4 regions of the Paenibacillus sp. FSL R5-0636 genome follow, and region 1 is predicted to be linked to each of the others. Evidence: predicted binding sites of a transcription regulator. Region 1 holds the regulator's gene; each other region holds the start of a gene.
What was found. Region 1 encodes Rex, which represses fermentation and respiration genes when NADH is low (regulators of the CRP and FNR family bind a similar motif). Its sites were predicted from a motif close to TTGTGAAATATTTCACAA; they were not measured.
Positions count from the first base shown of each region.

Region 2: a site for Rex is predicted at 1,498-1,515, ahead of MKX34_RS30530 (formate/nitrite transporter family protein). Genes of this name have one in related genera too.
Region 3: a site for Rex is predicted at 1,444-1,461, ahead of MKX34_RS12165 (DUF1641 domain-containing protein). Genes of this name have one in related genera too.
Region 4: a site for Rex is predicted at 1,790-1,807, ahead of MKX34_RS31955 (cytochrome ubiquinol oxidase subunit I). Genes of this name have one in related genera too.

Region 1 is NZ_CP150232.1:4,720,017-4,723,370, forward strand. It holds gene MKX34_RS21490 (amidohydrolase) at 4-1,305, opposite strand; gene MKX34_RS21495 (redox-sensing transcriptional repressor Rex) at 1,292-1,945, opposite strand; gene dinG (ATP-dependent DNA helicase DinG) at 2,076-3,354, opposite strand, start outside.
Region 2 is NZ_CP150232.1:6,681,784-6,685,137, reverse strand. It holds gene MKX34_RS30535 (FAD-dependent oxidoreductase) at 1-83, shown strand, start outside; gene MKX34_RS30530 (formate/nitrite transporter family protein) at 1,619-2,446, shown strand; gene MKX34_RS30525 (MFS transporter) at 2,907-3,354, shown strand, end outside.
Region 3 is NZ_CP150232.1:2,725,821-2,729,174, forward strand. It holds gene MKX34_RS12155 (nitroreductase family protein) at 1-330, opposite strand, end outside; gene MKX34_RS12160 (DUF2785 domain-containing protein) at 551-1,393, shown strand; gene MKX34_RS12165 (DUF1641 domain-containing protein) at 1,594-2,037, shown strand; gene MKX34_RS12170 (NAD(P)/FAD-dependent oxidoreductase) at 2,078-3,256, shown strand.
Region 4 is NZ_CP150232.1:7,015,544-7,018,897, forward strand. It holds gene cydB (cytochrome d ubiquinol oxidase subunit II) at 1-338, opposite strand, end outside; gene MKX34_RS31955 (cytochrome ubiquinol oxidase subunit I) at 325-1,728, opposite strand; gene MKX34_RS31960 (cold-shock protein) at 1,951-2,178, opposite strand; gene MKX34_RS31965 (cold-shock protein) at 2,271-2,471, opposite strand; gene MKX34_RS31970 (trypsin-like peptidase domain-containing protein) at 2,891-3,354, opposite strand, start outside.

The sequences.
Region 1 (3,354 bases):
GACTTAACGCTTCAATAAACCTTCGAAGGCTTCTTGCGCTTTACGCCGGATAGCTTCCTCATCCAGGGTTAAGCATTGTCCATGCTTGATGACCTGTTTACCATTCACCCACACATGCTCAACATCCTTAGCGCTAGCAGAGTAAACTGCATGAGACAACAGATCTGTGTGTGGCAGCAAATGCGGCTGATCTATATCAATTGCAATGAAATCAGCTTTCATCCCAACAGCAAGTCTACCTACATTATTTAAAAAGATGGACTGGGCGCCATATTCTGTAGCCATACGTAGAGCTTCTGGAGCTGGAACAGCCGTTGGATCACCGCTGACACCCTTATGAATGAGAGCTGCAAGCCGCATCTCTTCAAACATATCCAAGTTATTGTTGCTTGCCGCGCCATCCGTGCCAAGAGACACCTTCACACCAGCTTTTAGAAGATCAGTAACCCGAGCCACTCCGCTAGCCAGCTTCAAATTACTGCCCGGATTATGAGAGACACCCACATTATGGCGAGCCAAGATCTCAATCTCTTCATCATTTAAATGAACACCATGTGCAACTATCGAGGGACGTGTGAACATTCCAAGCTTCTCTAAGTGAGCTACAGGACGCAACCCGTAATCCGCCACATTTTGTTCCACTTCACGTTTCGTTTCGGACATATGCGTATGCATCGGTAAATCCAGATCATGCGCTGCCTGCACGAACTTAACCAGGAAGTCCGGAGGGCAAGTATAAGGGGCGTGCGGCGAGATCATAGTAGTAATTCTACCGTCAGCCTTTCCATGCCAGTTACGGGCAAAAGAAATCGCTTCCGCAAGCTTGTGATTCTGTACATCCTCTGGACATAACCCGATCACACCACGCATCAATACGGAACGGATACCTGATAACTCAGCTACCTCAGCTACTCGGTCCATATGATCATACATATCGAGGAAGGTCGTAGTTCCACCCTTCAGCATTTCCAATACAGATAAGGAGGTTCCCCAGTATACATCATCACCGGTGAACTTTTCCTCCATCGGCCACATCTTCTCCTGAAGCCACACTTGTAGCGCTAAATCATCTCCATATCCACGCAGCAAAGACATCGCCGCATGACCATGTGTGTTTACAAGTCCAGGCATGAACAGCAGACGGCTGCCATCAACCACTTGCACTCCAGCTTCCATCTGAGGCTCTTCTTTTCCTATGTAAGTGATTAAATCATCTTCAATAGTCATATATCCACTCAGAACCGGCTCATCCGTTCCCGGAGTCAGAAAATACCCGCCCTTAATTATCGTTTTATTGTTGTTCATGTTCGCTTTCTTCCTTTCCATCCCGCAAGTAATACGCAAGACTTTGCAGATCAGTTGTAAAATCAGCTGCATGCACCCGGATATTCGGTGGTGTCTTCAGAATCACAGGGGCAAAGTTCAAAATTGCTTCAATCCCAGAAGAAATGAGAATATCTGCTACATTTTGAGCTTCTGAATCAGGTACGGTAATAATGGCAATGCGAATACCTTGCTCACGAATCGTGCTGCCTAGTTCATCCATTGGTTGCACAGTAAGGGAGTTGATCTTACGTCCAACCTTAGGAGCGTACGAATCAAATATAGCGGTGATTTTCATAGTATCTTTGAGATATGCATTGTAATTAGACAAGGCATGTCCGAGATTACCTGCTCCAACTAAAGCTACATTAAGCTGTTGATCCAGCTTCAGGATATGACGGATTTTCTCAATAAGATACGTTACATCATAGCCAATACCTTTTCTGCCGAAGTCACCAAAATACGCTAAATCCTTACGAATCTGTGCGGGATTAAGATCAAGCTTTTGTCCAAGTTCCTGAGAGGAAACTGTTAATATTTCGCGATTCTGGAGATCATTCAAAAAACGCAAATACACAGGTAGTCTGCGAACAACGGCTTCTGATATTTTATCCGATTTCATATTTTTCCTCCTAAAAATAGTAATGTTCTTGTGAAAATCCATATTCAAACGTATACCTCTCCTTATTAAGGGCGGTACTGTAACTTACCGCCCTTAAGGATAAGGAGGAGCTAAACTGAAGACGAGCATTTTAAGAAGCGCCGCCATCCTCTAGCCATTCCGCTATGCGGGGGACCATTTGATCAGTCAGCATATGCTCCATTTTGGGACCAGGCAATGAATAAAGGAAATACTTCCCGTAATGAGATTCAATAACCCTTGTATCATAAACAATAACTATTCCGCGATCCTGCGCCGTGCGAACCAGTCTTCCGAATCCCTGCTTAAAGCGAATAACCGCTTGAGGAACAGACAATTTCATGAACGGATTCTTCTTCTGAGCCTGCAATAACTCCGACTTCGCTTCCGCCAACGGGTGATTCGGCGGTTGAAACGGAAGTCTCACGATGGCCAGGCAAGTCAGTGCTTCACCTGGAATATCTACACCTTCCCAGAAGCTGCTCGTCCCCAGCAGAACGGATGCTGCACTGTCCTGAAAGCGGCGGATCAGCTTGCTCCGGCTGCCACCTTCCACGCCTTGACCAAGCACCGTAATCTCTTGTGAGGCCAAAGCCTCTTTAAGCGGATCATATACCTGACGCAGCATTTTATAAGAAGTAAACAGAACCAGCATCCGCCCACGTGTTGTTTTGGCAGCTTCTGCTAACGACTGTACGAGTGTATCGACAAATCGAGCATCGCCCACACTGCCCTTCACACTAGGAAAATCACGCGGTATAACTAGAAGCGCCTGCTCGCGATACTTAAAGGGAGAAGGAAGGAGTGAGGTCATTAGACGTCCCTCTTCCGCAGCTTCGTTAAGTCCGAGATTATCAATCATAAACTGAAAAGATTTATCTACAGACAGCGTCGCCGAGGTAAGCACGATGCTTTTTTTCTTATCGAAGAACAACTCTTTAAGCTGGCTGCTAACATCCACAGGGACGGCATACATCTGCAGTGATTTGCTGCGGTAATTTCCATTTGCCTCCAGCCAATATACTACATTATCGTCATTCAGCCCCATAAAGAATCTTACTTGCTCACGTATGGAAGCCAAATCCTTAAATAAACCGCTAATATCAGTAACAAGACTGTCTGCTGAGGATTGGCTTTCCTGGTCACGCATCTCATTAAGCATTTTATCACCCTTACGGATGATGTCACTTAACGTCAGATTCATAGTGTTCTCAAGCGCAACTAATTCATCCCAATCCTTCGGCTTACGGGCGGGAAGCAAACGCAAAACCAGTTGTCCCGCTTCCCCTGCTGCTGCATCACTGCGTTCCGGCAAAAGGCTGAACAGCTTGTCGCTGAGTGCATCCCAGGTTTCTTTGACGGTAAGCAGATCCGGGTAGATCCGATCAATG
Region 2 (3,354 bases), 2.0 Mb from region 1:
ACAAACCTTGGAACTTCCTGAATACAGTGGGTCTTCAAGCACTGCCGACAACAGTACCAAGCAAAGAGGCTGTAACGGTTTAAAAAGGAACGTTGTTCCTGAGTGATTTATTGAGGAAAAAGACAACCTTATAAAGCTAGAGAAGCAGCGATCCTCCTGTAACGGGAGGATCGCTGCTTTTTTTGTTAGGTGCAGAATGATTAGCTGCATAGGTAGGTACAATCCAATGGCTTCGGCGATGGTAGCGAGCCAAATGTGCTCGAAAGTTACAGTTAAGGTCATTTGAGTCCGATGTCCGATAGCAAGCCAAATGTGCTCAAAAGTTACGTATAAGGTCATCTGAGTCCGATCGTGCTGAATCACCGCCCTCCTTAGAAGTTTTCGGACTCAGAAGCCGCTATATAGCAAATAATCGCTGTTTGAGTATGATTTCGGACTCCAATGCAGCTATTGCATAAAATGAGGTACAACTAGTGTGTTTTTGGTGGCAATAGCGACTATGGGGTCCGATGGCAAGTCAAATGTGCTCGAAAGTTACGAATAAGGTCATCTGAGTCCGATCGTGCTGAGTCAACGCCCACCGCAGAAGCTATCGGACCCAGAAGCCGCTATTTGGTAATTAATCGCCTATTAAGCGTGATTTCGGACTCCAATGCAGCTATTACATAGAATGAGGTACAGCTAGTGTGTTTTTGGTGGCAATAGCGACTATGGGGTTCGATAGCGAGCCAAATGTGCTCAAATGCTACCAATAGGGTCATCTGAGTCCGATGTCCGATAGTAAGCCAAATGTGTTCAGAAGCTACGGTTAGGGTCATCTGAGTCCGATCGTGCTGAGTCAACGCCCACCGCAGAAGCTTTCGGACTCAGAAGCCGCTATTTAGCAATTAATCGCCTTTTGAGTGTGATTTCGGACTCCAATGCAGCTATTACATAGAATGAGGTGCAACTATTGTGTTTTTGGTGGCAATAGCGACTATGGGGTCCGATAGCGAGCCAAATGTGCTCGAAAGTTAAGATTAGGGGCATCTGAGTCCGATCGTGCTGAGTCATCATCCCTCCGCAGAAGCTTTCGGACTCAGAAGGCGCTATATAGCAATTAATCGCCTTTTGAGCGTGATTTCGGACTCCAGTGCAGCTATTACATAGAACGAGGTACAACTAGTGTGTTTTTCGTGCTAATAGCGACGATGGGGTCCGATAGCAAGCCAAATGTGCTCGAAAGTTAAGATTAGGGGCATCTGGGTCCGATGTCCGGGTGTGGGCCAAATATGCTCAAAAGCTACGATTAGAGTCATCCGAGTCCGATAGAATGCCGATAGTGAGGTATGACTACAGTGAGGTATAGCTACAGTGAGATATAGCTGCATATAAGGACAACTGTGTCCGATAGCTGCTGCGTACGCTCAAATGTAATCCAACGAAACAAGATATGCTGGCTTAGTCGGTCATACATAAACTTCTATTTGTGCACAGGTCGCAGTAAATTTGACATGTCAGTGAAAACTTTCACTTAGTTTTCTCAAAGTGATAATTATCACGTTAATGTGTTTTACGACACGCTACAATGTTCATAAAGGAACAAATTTGAAGTAAATAGATGAAGGAGATAGGAACCATGGCTTATAGCAAACCGCAGCAAATTGCCGAAGTAACTGTAGAGAACGGCATAAAAAAAGCTCATAATCCGCTAAGTACCGTACTTATTCTGGGCTTTTTGGGAGGAGCGTTTATTGCGCTCGGGTTTTTATTGGATATTCGCGTCATTGCTGGCGCACCACAGGAATGGGGTTCCATTGCTAACTTTATCGGGGCAGCAGTCTTCCCCGTTGGGCTGATCATGGTACTCCTTGCGGGTGGAGAACTGCTGACAGGGAATATGATGGCCGTGCCGCTCGCTTTTATGGCTAAGAAGATTTCTTTTTGGGAAGTTGTGAAGAATCTTTTGCTCATTACGATTAGTAATCTGGCAGGGGCATTATTTGTAGCTTATTTCTTCGGTCATGTGGTGGGTTTAACTTCAGAGGGTGTGTATTTAGAGAAATTGGTGGATATGGCTGGTCATAAAATCGATGCAGAATTCTTTCCGGCATTTGTTTCGGGTATCGGCTGTAACTGGCTCGTTGCGCTGGCAGTGTGGCTCTCCTATGGAGCAGATAACTTCAGCGGCAAAATCCTTGGTATTTGGTTCCCAACGATGGCCTTTGTTGCGATCGGATTCCAGCACGTTGTAGCTAACATGTTCCTAATTCCAGCAGCTATTTTTGAAGGTTACTATTCATGGGGGCAATACTTCACTAACTTTGTTCCCGTCTGGCTCGGCAATCTAACGGGTGGAGCAATATTTGTCGCAGCTGCCTATTGGATGGCATACTTGCGTAAAGCACCTACGGCTATTCAATCCGTAGATAGCATGTCCGGCAGCAGTGTCAAAAAACACGCTTAAGCTCGTCTTATAGAGCACTCCATAGAACATTCAAGGTCTGCCTTATTGGTGGCGTTAATGTTTTAGGGGTGCTTTTTGTTATGTAGACACAAAAAAATCCGCCGTGATATATCCGCGCTCGGGGGAACGAAATCGGATCACGGCGAATTTTGAAGGGGGAGTGTTTCTAGGCTCTATTACCCCGTCTTTCTAAAAGCGAATCAGTTTCTTCTTGTTTAGTTTGCTTTACGGACGACAGCCACGGCTTTAAAATAAGAATAGATATTAGAGCTAGGAAGGGCTGCGGACGTGAACCCCAAGGGAGACGGGATAATTCATGCGATATGTGCGTTTTATTCTCTAGATTTCATGCGTACTTTATCGCGATAAAACGTCAATGTGTATGCTTGCTCATAACCCTGTTTTGGGATAATACTGGATGAATTAATGACACATATATAACAGGGGATGTACACTACTTATGAAGTTTTTACAGGCATATCCAAAAGAAGTGAAAATATTTCTAATTGCCAGCCTAATTAATGCAACAGGTAGTGCGCTGATGTGGCCGCTCGTTACGATGTATGTATTTGATGAGCTTGGACGCAGCATGTCAGATGCTGGACTGGTGATTCTTATTCAATCGGTTGGTGGGATCGTGGGTCAACTACTCGGGGGCTCACTCTATCATAAGGTAGGCGTTAACCGGCTGATTGTCGGAGCGCTCGCCATGAATGCTTTGGCACTGTTCACCTTGCCGGCAGCTAGTAACAACTGGACGTTATTTATGGTTGCAATGGGACTGGTAGGATTATTTAATTCCTTATCATTACCTGCCATTCAGGCATTTATCGGCTTTCGTTTCACGAAGCAGCGTGGTGAGCTGTTTAATGTTATTTATGTCGCCAATAATATTGGTGTAGCACTGG
Region 3 (3,354 bases), 2.0 Mb from region 1:
CTCATCATATTCCTCTTGTGACATCGCTCCTAAAGCTTTAAGCCCGCCATAGATTTCTGGAGCCTGCTGATAAGCATGCTTATCTCCTAGCACTACAATAACTGCTGAAGCAGTATGGATTTTATATTGGCCGTAAGCCGCTTCGCGAATTTCTTCTTTTAAGCTCTCGTTAGATATCACTTTGTAATTTGTATGCTGTAGATTATAGGCCGATGGTGCCAATCTGGCGTAAGAGAACATTTCCTCTAATTCATTTTGAGGGATGGTGACCCCTTCCACAAAATTCATAGCGGATCTGCGGGACTGAATCAAGTCTGTAAAAGCGCTCATAAGTATTCCTCCGTTGTGTATGTATTCGGTTGTAAAATATAAACACCTGATATTTGTAAATTTACTAACTAAATGTTACTAACTCAAAATAACACAGCCTATAAAATTCGTCAATGATAAAATTTATTGAAGTTAATCTTGAATACCCTGTTGTAAAAAAATAGGACATAAATTAGGATATTAGGATATGTAAAAACACGGTGAATGAAAGGTGGATAAATTGATTAATAGTAGAGAACGATTGATGATAGATTTGCAAAGAATCGAAGAGAATGACTACGAGCTTAGAAGTGGAGAGGACATAAAGGATTATGTGAAGTTGATGCTTGAGCATTTAGGAGTTCCCGAGCCTATGCTGCGTGATGAATTGATTTATTCCACATTCTACAAATGGATTAATGAGAAACATTGGTTTAATGATGCGGAGCTTCGTGAACTGCTGTGGATACTCCTTGACGAGCAGCATCTGTTTTATCACATTGGGAACAAAGAAGATCAGACGGTGTATACAAGAACATTTTCTGTATTGGTTGTTGCTCTTATTCTCCAGCGGCATAGGGAAAAGGCTATATTGGATAGCTCTGAATTTACAAAGGTGAAGCAGGGTTTAATTCATTATTATAAGGAAGAACGGGATTTAAGAGGTTATATGGAAAAAGAAGGCTGGGCACACGCAGCAGCCCATGGCGCAGACGCCTTGGATGAGCTGGTTTTATGCTCGGAGAGTGATGCCGAGGTGCGGGAAGAGGTTCTGACAGTTGTTCAAAAGATGCTTTATAACGATCAATACATATTCAGGGAGGAAGAAGATGAACGGATTGCTACTATTATAGTTACAATCATCGATCATCATTTACTTCCACAGCAGTCTATAACCGATTGGATTCTCAACTTGGCGCAATGTGGCAGTTGGCCTAGAAGCCACAGCCAGTATGTTACTCGAATAAATACAAAGAACTTCCTGCGTTCTCTTTATTTCAGGTTACTTCTAACAGAGAAGAATATGGACATTGTGGATGTTTTGTTGAAAACTGAGAAGAATTTGAATGAATTTGTACATTAATTCACTCAAACGGTTTTAATTAACACTGGTAATTTAAATAATTTATTATAATGTAATAAAAATCACAAAATTTTATGGAAATTCAAAAACTTTGTGACATTTATAACTTGATAAGTGCTATAATAGAAATATGGCGTTAAAAGTTCTTATGTTTTTCATTACTATTAAGCAGCAAAGCTTATTGCAGAGGAGATTTGGATATGTCAGAATCAATCACTCAAACACAACCTGAACAAGAATCACCAAAAGTAGCTGTTAGCAAGGAACAAATGGATGTTCTAGAGCAGCTCTTGAAACCAGAAGTTCAGGAATCATTAACAGTCTTGGTGGAACAGCTGCCAAAATTAACTGAGCTTGTTGGCGTGCTTACAAAGTCCTATGACTTTGTGCAAACTGTCGCAGCGGATGATGTCTTGAAAAGTGATACGGTAAGTGCAATTAAAGAACTTGCTGAACCTGTAGTGCATTCCGCGAAGAATATGGCAGCTACAGTGATCGAAGCAAAAGATCGTGCGAATGAAAGTAACGAAGTTATTGGTCTTTTTGGTCTTATGAAGTTGTTGAAAGATCCACAAGCACAAAAGCTTTTCCGTTTCGTAAATGCATACCTTCAAGTTGCTGGAGAACGCAGTAAGCAGAAATAATCATTTTCATATCTTATTCGTAAGGGACGGAGGAAACATCATGTCTAAACATATTGTCATTCTAGGAGCAGGTTATGGTGGTCTACTAAGCGCCTTAACCGTACGCAAGTATCTCAAAAAAGATGAAGCTAAAATTACTGTAGTTAATCAGTATCCTACCCACCAAATCATCACAGAATTGCATCGTCTTGCAGCAGGTAGTGTTGCAGAGGGTGCTGTTGCTATGCCTCTAACTAAGCTTTTCGCAGGTAAAGATATTGACCTGAAAATCGCGAAGGTTAATTCATTTTCTGTGGAGAACAAACAAATTGTTCTTTCTGATGGTGTGACACTAACTTATGACGCGCTTGTTGTAGGTCTTGGCAGCACTACAGCTTATTTTGGCATTCCAGGGCTTGAACAATACAGTATGGTATTGAAATCAGCTGCAGATGCTAACAAAATTCATCAACATATTGAGGATCGTATTCGTGAATATGCGAAATCGAAAAATGAAGCAGATGCAAACATCCTAATCGGTGGCGGCGGCTTAACAGGTGTTGAGCTTGTTGGTGAAATCGCGGATGTATTGCCTACACTTACTAAAAAATATGGCGTTGATCCTAAAGAAATTAAGCTTATGCTCGTTGAAGCAGGTCCTAAAATCCTTCCAGTATTGCCAGATGCATTGATCGAACGTGCTGTAGCAAGCTTGGAAAAACGTGGTGTTCAATTCTTGACAGGTCTTCCTGTTACGAATGTAGAAGGCAATGCGATTGACTTGAAAGACGGTCAAAAAATTATTGCTAACACGTTTGTATGGACTGGTGGCGTACAAGGAAATCCACTCATCGGCGAATCCGGTCTTGAAGTTAACCGCGGTCGTGCAACGGTGAATGAGTTCTTGCAATCCACTTCTCACAAAGATGTATTCGTTGCTGGTGACAGCGCGGTGGTCTTTGCAGAAGATGGACGTCCATACCCTCCAACTGCTCAAATCGCTTGGCAAATGGGTGAATTGATCGGATACAATCTGTATGCCTTCTTGAAAAATAAATCGTTTGAAAGCTTTAGCCCAATCAACTCTGGTACGCTTGCTAGCTTAGGCCGTAAAGACGGTGTAGCCATCGTTGGTGCAAGTTCTACTCCGTTAAAAGGCTTGCCTGCAACTCTGATGAAGGAAGCAAGTAATATTCGTTACTTGTCCCACATTAAAGGATTGTTCAGCCTAGCTTACTAATATAGTTTAACCCTAAACCCTGCTCGAATCTGAGCGGGGTTTTTGTTATTGTTTTTTTAGTGAAATGTTTGCATTATTGATGTTTCGTAGTAGGCTGT
Region 4 (3,354 bases), 2.3 Mb from region 1:
TTCCAAGCCAATGAATCACGTTTACCTCTGAATTCAAAAGCGACACCACGCGCTATCAGAGCTAATAAGGCAAATACAAAAGGAATATAGAATCCACTAAACAGCGTTGCATACCACTCCGGGAAAGCCGCAAACATTGCACCCGCAGCGGTGATAAGCCATACCTCATTCCCATCCCAGAAAGGTCCGATCGAGTTAATCAGAACACGGCGCTCTGTATCATTTTTAGCGAGAATTTGTGTTTCCATCCCTACGCCGAAATCGAAACCCTCCAGGAAGAAGAACCCTATAAACAGAACTGCAATCAGCACAAACCACAATTCATTAAGAGATATCATGGGAACCCTCCTCGTTATATGGATCATTCGAATCGCCGTGATCGTTATCCATCGCATAAGGACCTTTTTTAATCACTTTAATAAACAATCCGACCAACACTAATCCTAGAATTAAATAAATCGTTGTAAAAGAAATCACGGAGAACAGAACTTGACCACTTGTAATATTAGGCGACACACTGTCTTCCGTTGTCATCAGTCCGAATACCGTCCATGGCTGACGCCCGAATTCGGTCATAACCCAACCGGCTGTATTCGCAATCGGAGGAAGCAACAAGCCCCATAACATAAACCGCATAAACCAAGTGTTCGGACGGTCCATTTTTTTGCGCCACATTAAGTACATAGCGTACATTCCCAATACAATCATTAACGTTCCTGCTAGAACCATGATCCGGAAACTCCAGAATGTCGTACGTACAGGTGGAATATAGTCACCGGGGCCATAGGTTTGCTCATACTCCGCTTGCAGCTCAAGCATACCTTTAACTTCACCGGAAAATTTACTGTATGAAAGGAAACTCAGCATATAAGGAATTTGAAATTCTCCAGTACTGATTTGATTCTCTGGATCAATGTTTGCCCATACGGTCCAAGGTGCCGGGTCACCACTCTTACCCCACAGTCCTTCGGAAGCTGCCATTTTCATTGGTTGAGTTTCAACCAAATATTGCGCTTGGGCGTGACCAGCAACAGCTACACCAATAGAAGAAATAATCCCTACGATGGCTGCAATCTGAAAAGACTTCTTAAAGAAAGAAACCTCTTGTTTCTTCAATATTTTATAAGCACTAATACCAGTTACAAGAAAAGCACCTGTTGCATAAGCAGCCAGTACGGTGTGTGGGAATTCAACCAGCAATTGTCCGTTCGTAATAAGCGCGAAGAAATCATTCATTTCTGCACGTCCATTATTTATCTCAAAACCCACAGGATGCTGCATAAAAGAGTTAGCCGCTAGAATCCAGAATGCAGATAACATCGTACCGAATGCTACCAGCCAGATGGACAGTAAATGTACTCGCTTGGACACCTTATCCCAGCCGAATATCCATATCCCAATAAAAGTAGACTCCAGGAAAAAGGCTGCCAATGCCTCAACTGCAAGTGGAGCCCCGAATACATCACCAACAAAACGTGAATAATCGGACCAGTTCATCCCGAACTGAAATTCCTGCAATATCCCTGTAACTACCCCTACTGCAAAATTGATGAGGAATAGCTTTCCCCAGAACTGCGCCATTTTTTTGTACTCTTCATTACCTTTTCTAACGTACATTGTCTCCATGATTGCAATCAAGAGCGCTAGTCCGATTGATACCGGTACAAAGAAATAGTGGAATATTGTCGTCGACGCAAATTGTATACGCGACAGCATTACTGTATCCATATTTGTCCCTTCCTTCTCCCCTTTTCGTTAATTATATTCTGTCAAAAATTTAAGCTTCTTTTTGTGATAAATGTCACATAAAGATAGTCATTTAACGGTGAAATTCAAATGATTTGTGACAAAGATCACAATTTAGCATAAAAAAAGCAAAAAAAATAAGACGGTTTACCCGTCTTGAGTGGTTCGTCGTTCTATTAAATGCTTGACTCATTTAGGTATTGGTTAGATGGAAATACCCTTCTTCAGCGATTTGAGATCGCCATTCGAATTAAGCAATTGGGGTAGCATCTTCGTGCTGCGAACCATTGGAGAGTCACATAGACGGCAAGAAGGCGCATGTTCAAATGCGAAATTATCCCTCATCCATCCGTTGCATCCCTCATTGGTACATGCCCAAATTGCGGTATTTTCTTCCGGTATTTCTTCCAAAGGTTTCTTCCGGTAGTTCATTGCCGTTCCTCCCATCCTGTAAGTCAATAGTGAGTAACTAGATATAAAAAGACCGTCCCAACTTTCACAAGCTGGGACGGTTTCTTCTATTATTACAGTTTTACAACGTTTTCGGCTTGTGGTCCACGGTTGCCTTGAACAACGTTGAATTCAACGCGTTGGCCTTCGTCCAAAGTTTTGAAGCCGTCGCCAGTGATTGCGCTGAAGTGAACGAATACGTCGCTTCCGCCTTCAACTTCGATAAATCCGAATCCTTTTTCTGCGTTGAACCATTTAACTGTACCTGTTTGCATGTGTGTTACCTCCACAAATTTAAATTAATATGTTCTTTTTATCTTCAAACAAAGAAAAAATTCACACATTGAAAAAGGTTGTATTACCAAATATGACAGCCCTTTTCAATGCGAGAATTAGGGACTAAATGTATGATTGATATCATATTACCACACCTGATTAGCAAAGGCAAGCAAGCATCCGAATATATCCGGTTTTGCCCTAATAAGTATTACCTTCCAATGTAAGGGCTGCCACTTAGTGTTTATTCCCTAAATAGATCCTTTTTCTGGCATAATTATCATGGTTTTAGAAAAATAGCTTTCCCAAAAACGTTACTTTTATCCGCTTTTTCAAGAAGGTACCCCCTCGGAATCGAAGGGGTAGTCCGCTCTACTTGTCGTAACTGCTATATCATTATATACCGACTTCCAGCATATTATTCCTGTGGTTTTTCAAGAAGTTTAACTGTTGCCTGTTTGGCCTCGCCGTTTCGATAGTAAGTAATTTTCAGATCATCACCGATCTTCGTATGATTATATAAGTACTTGCGAAGAGAAAGGGTAGATATGATGGATTGATCATTAAATTTGGTAATGACATCATTGAATTGCAGTCCAGCTTCCTTCGCAGGGCCAACGGCTTCTAGAACAACTACTCCATCCTTAACACTGTTCGGCAGGTTCAATTCATTGCGTTGATCTTCTGCTAGTGGAACGTACGGATTGTTCAAATCAACTGAATATACACCCAAGTACGAACGGGCAATATGCCCTTTTTCAGCCAGCTCATTAGCGATATCTATCACATGATTCGCAGGAATTGCAAAACCCAGACCCTCTACACCCGTATCTGAAATCTTCATCGTGTTAATTCCAATGACCTTGCCATCGAGATCCACTA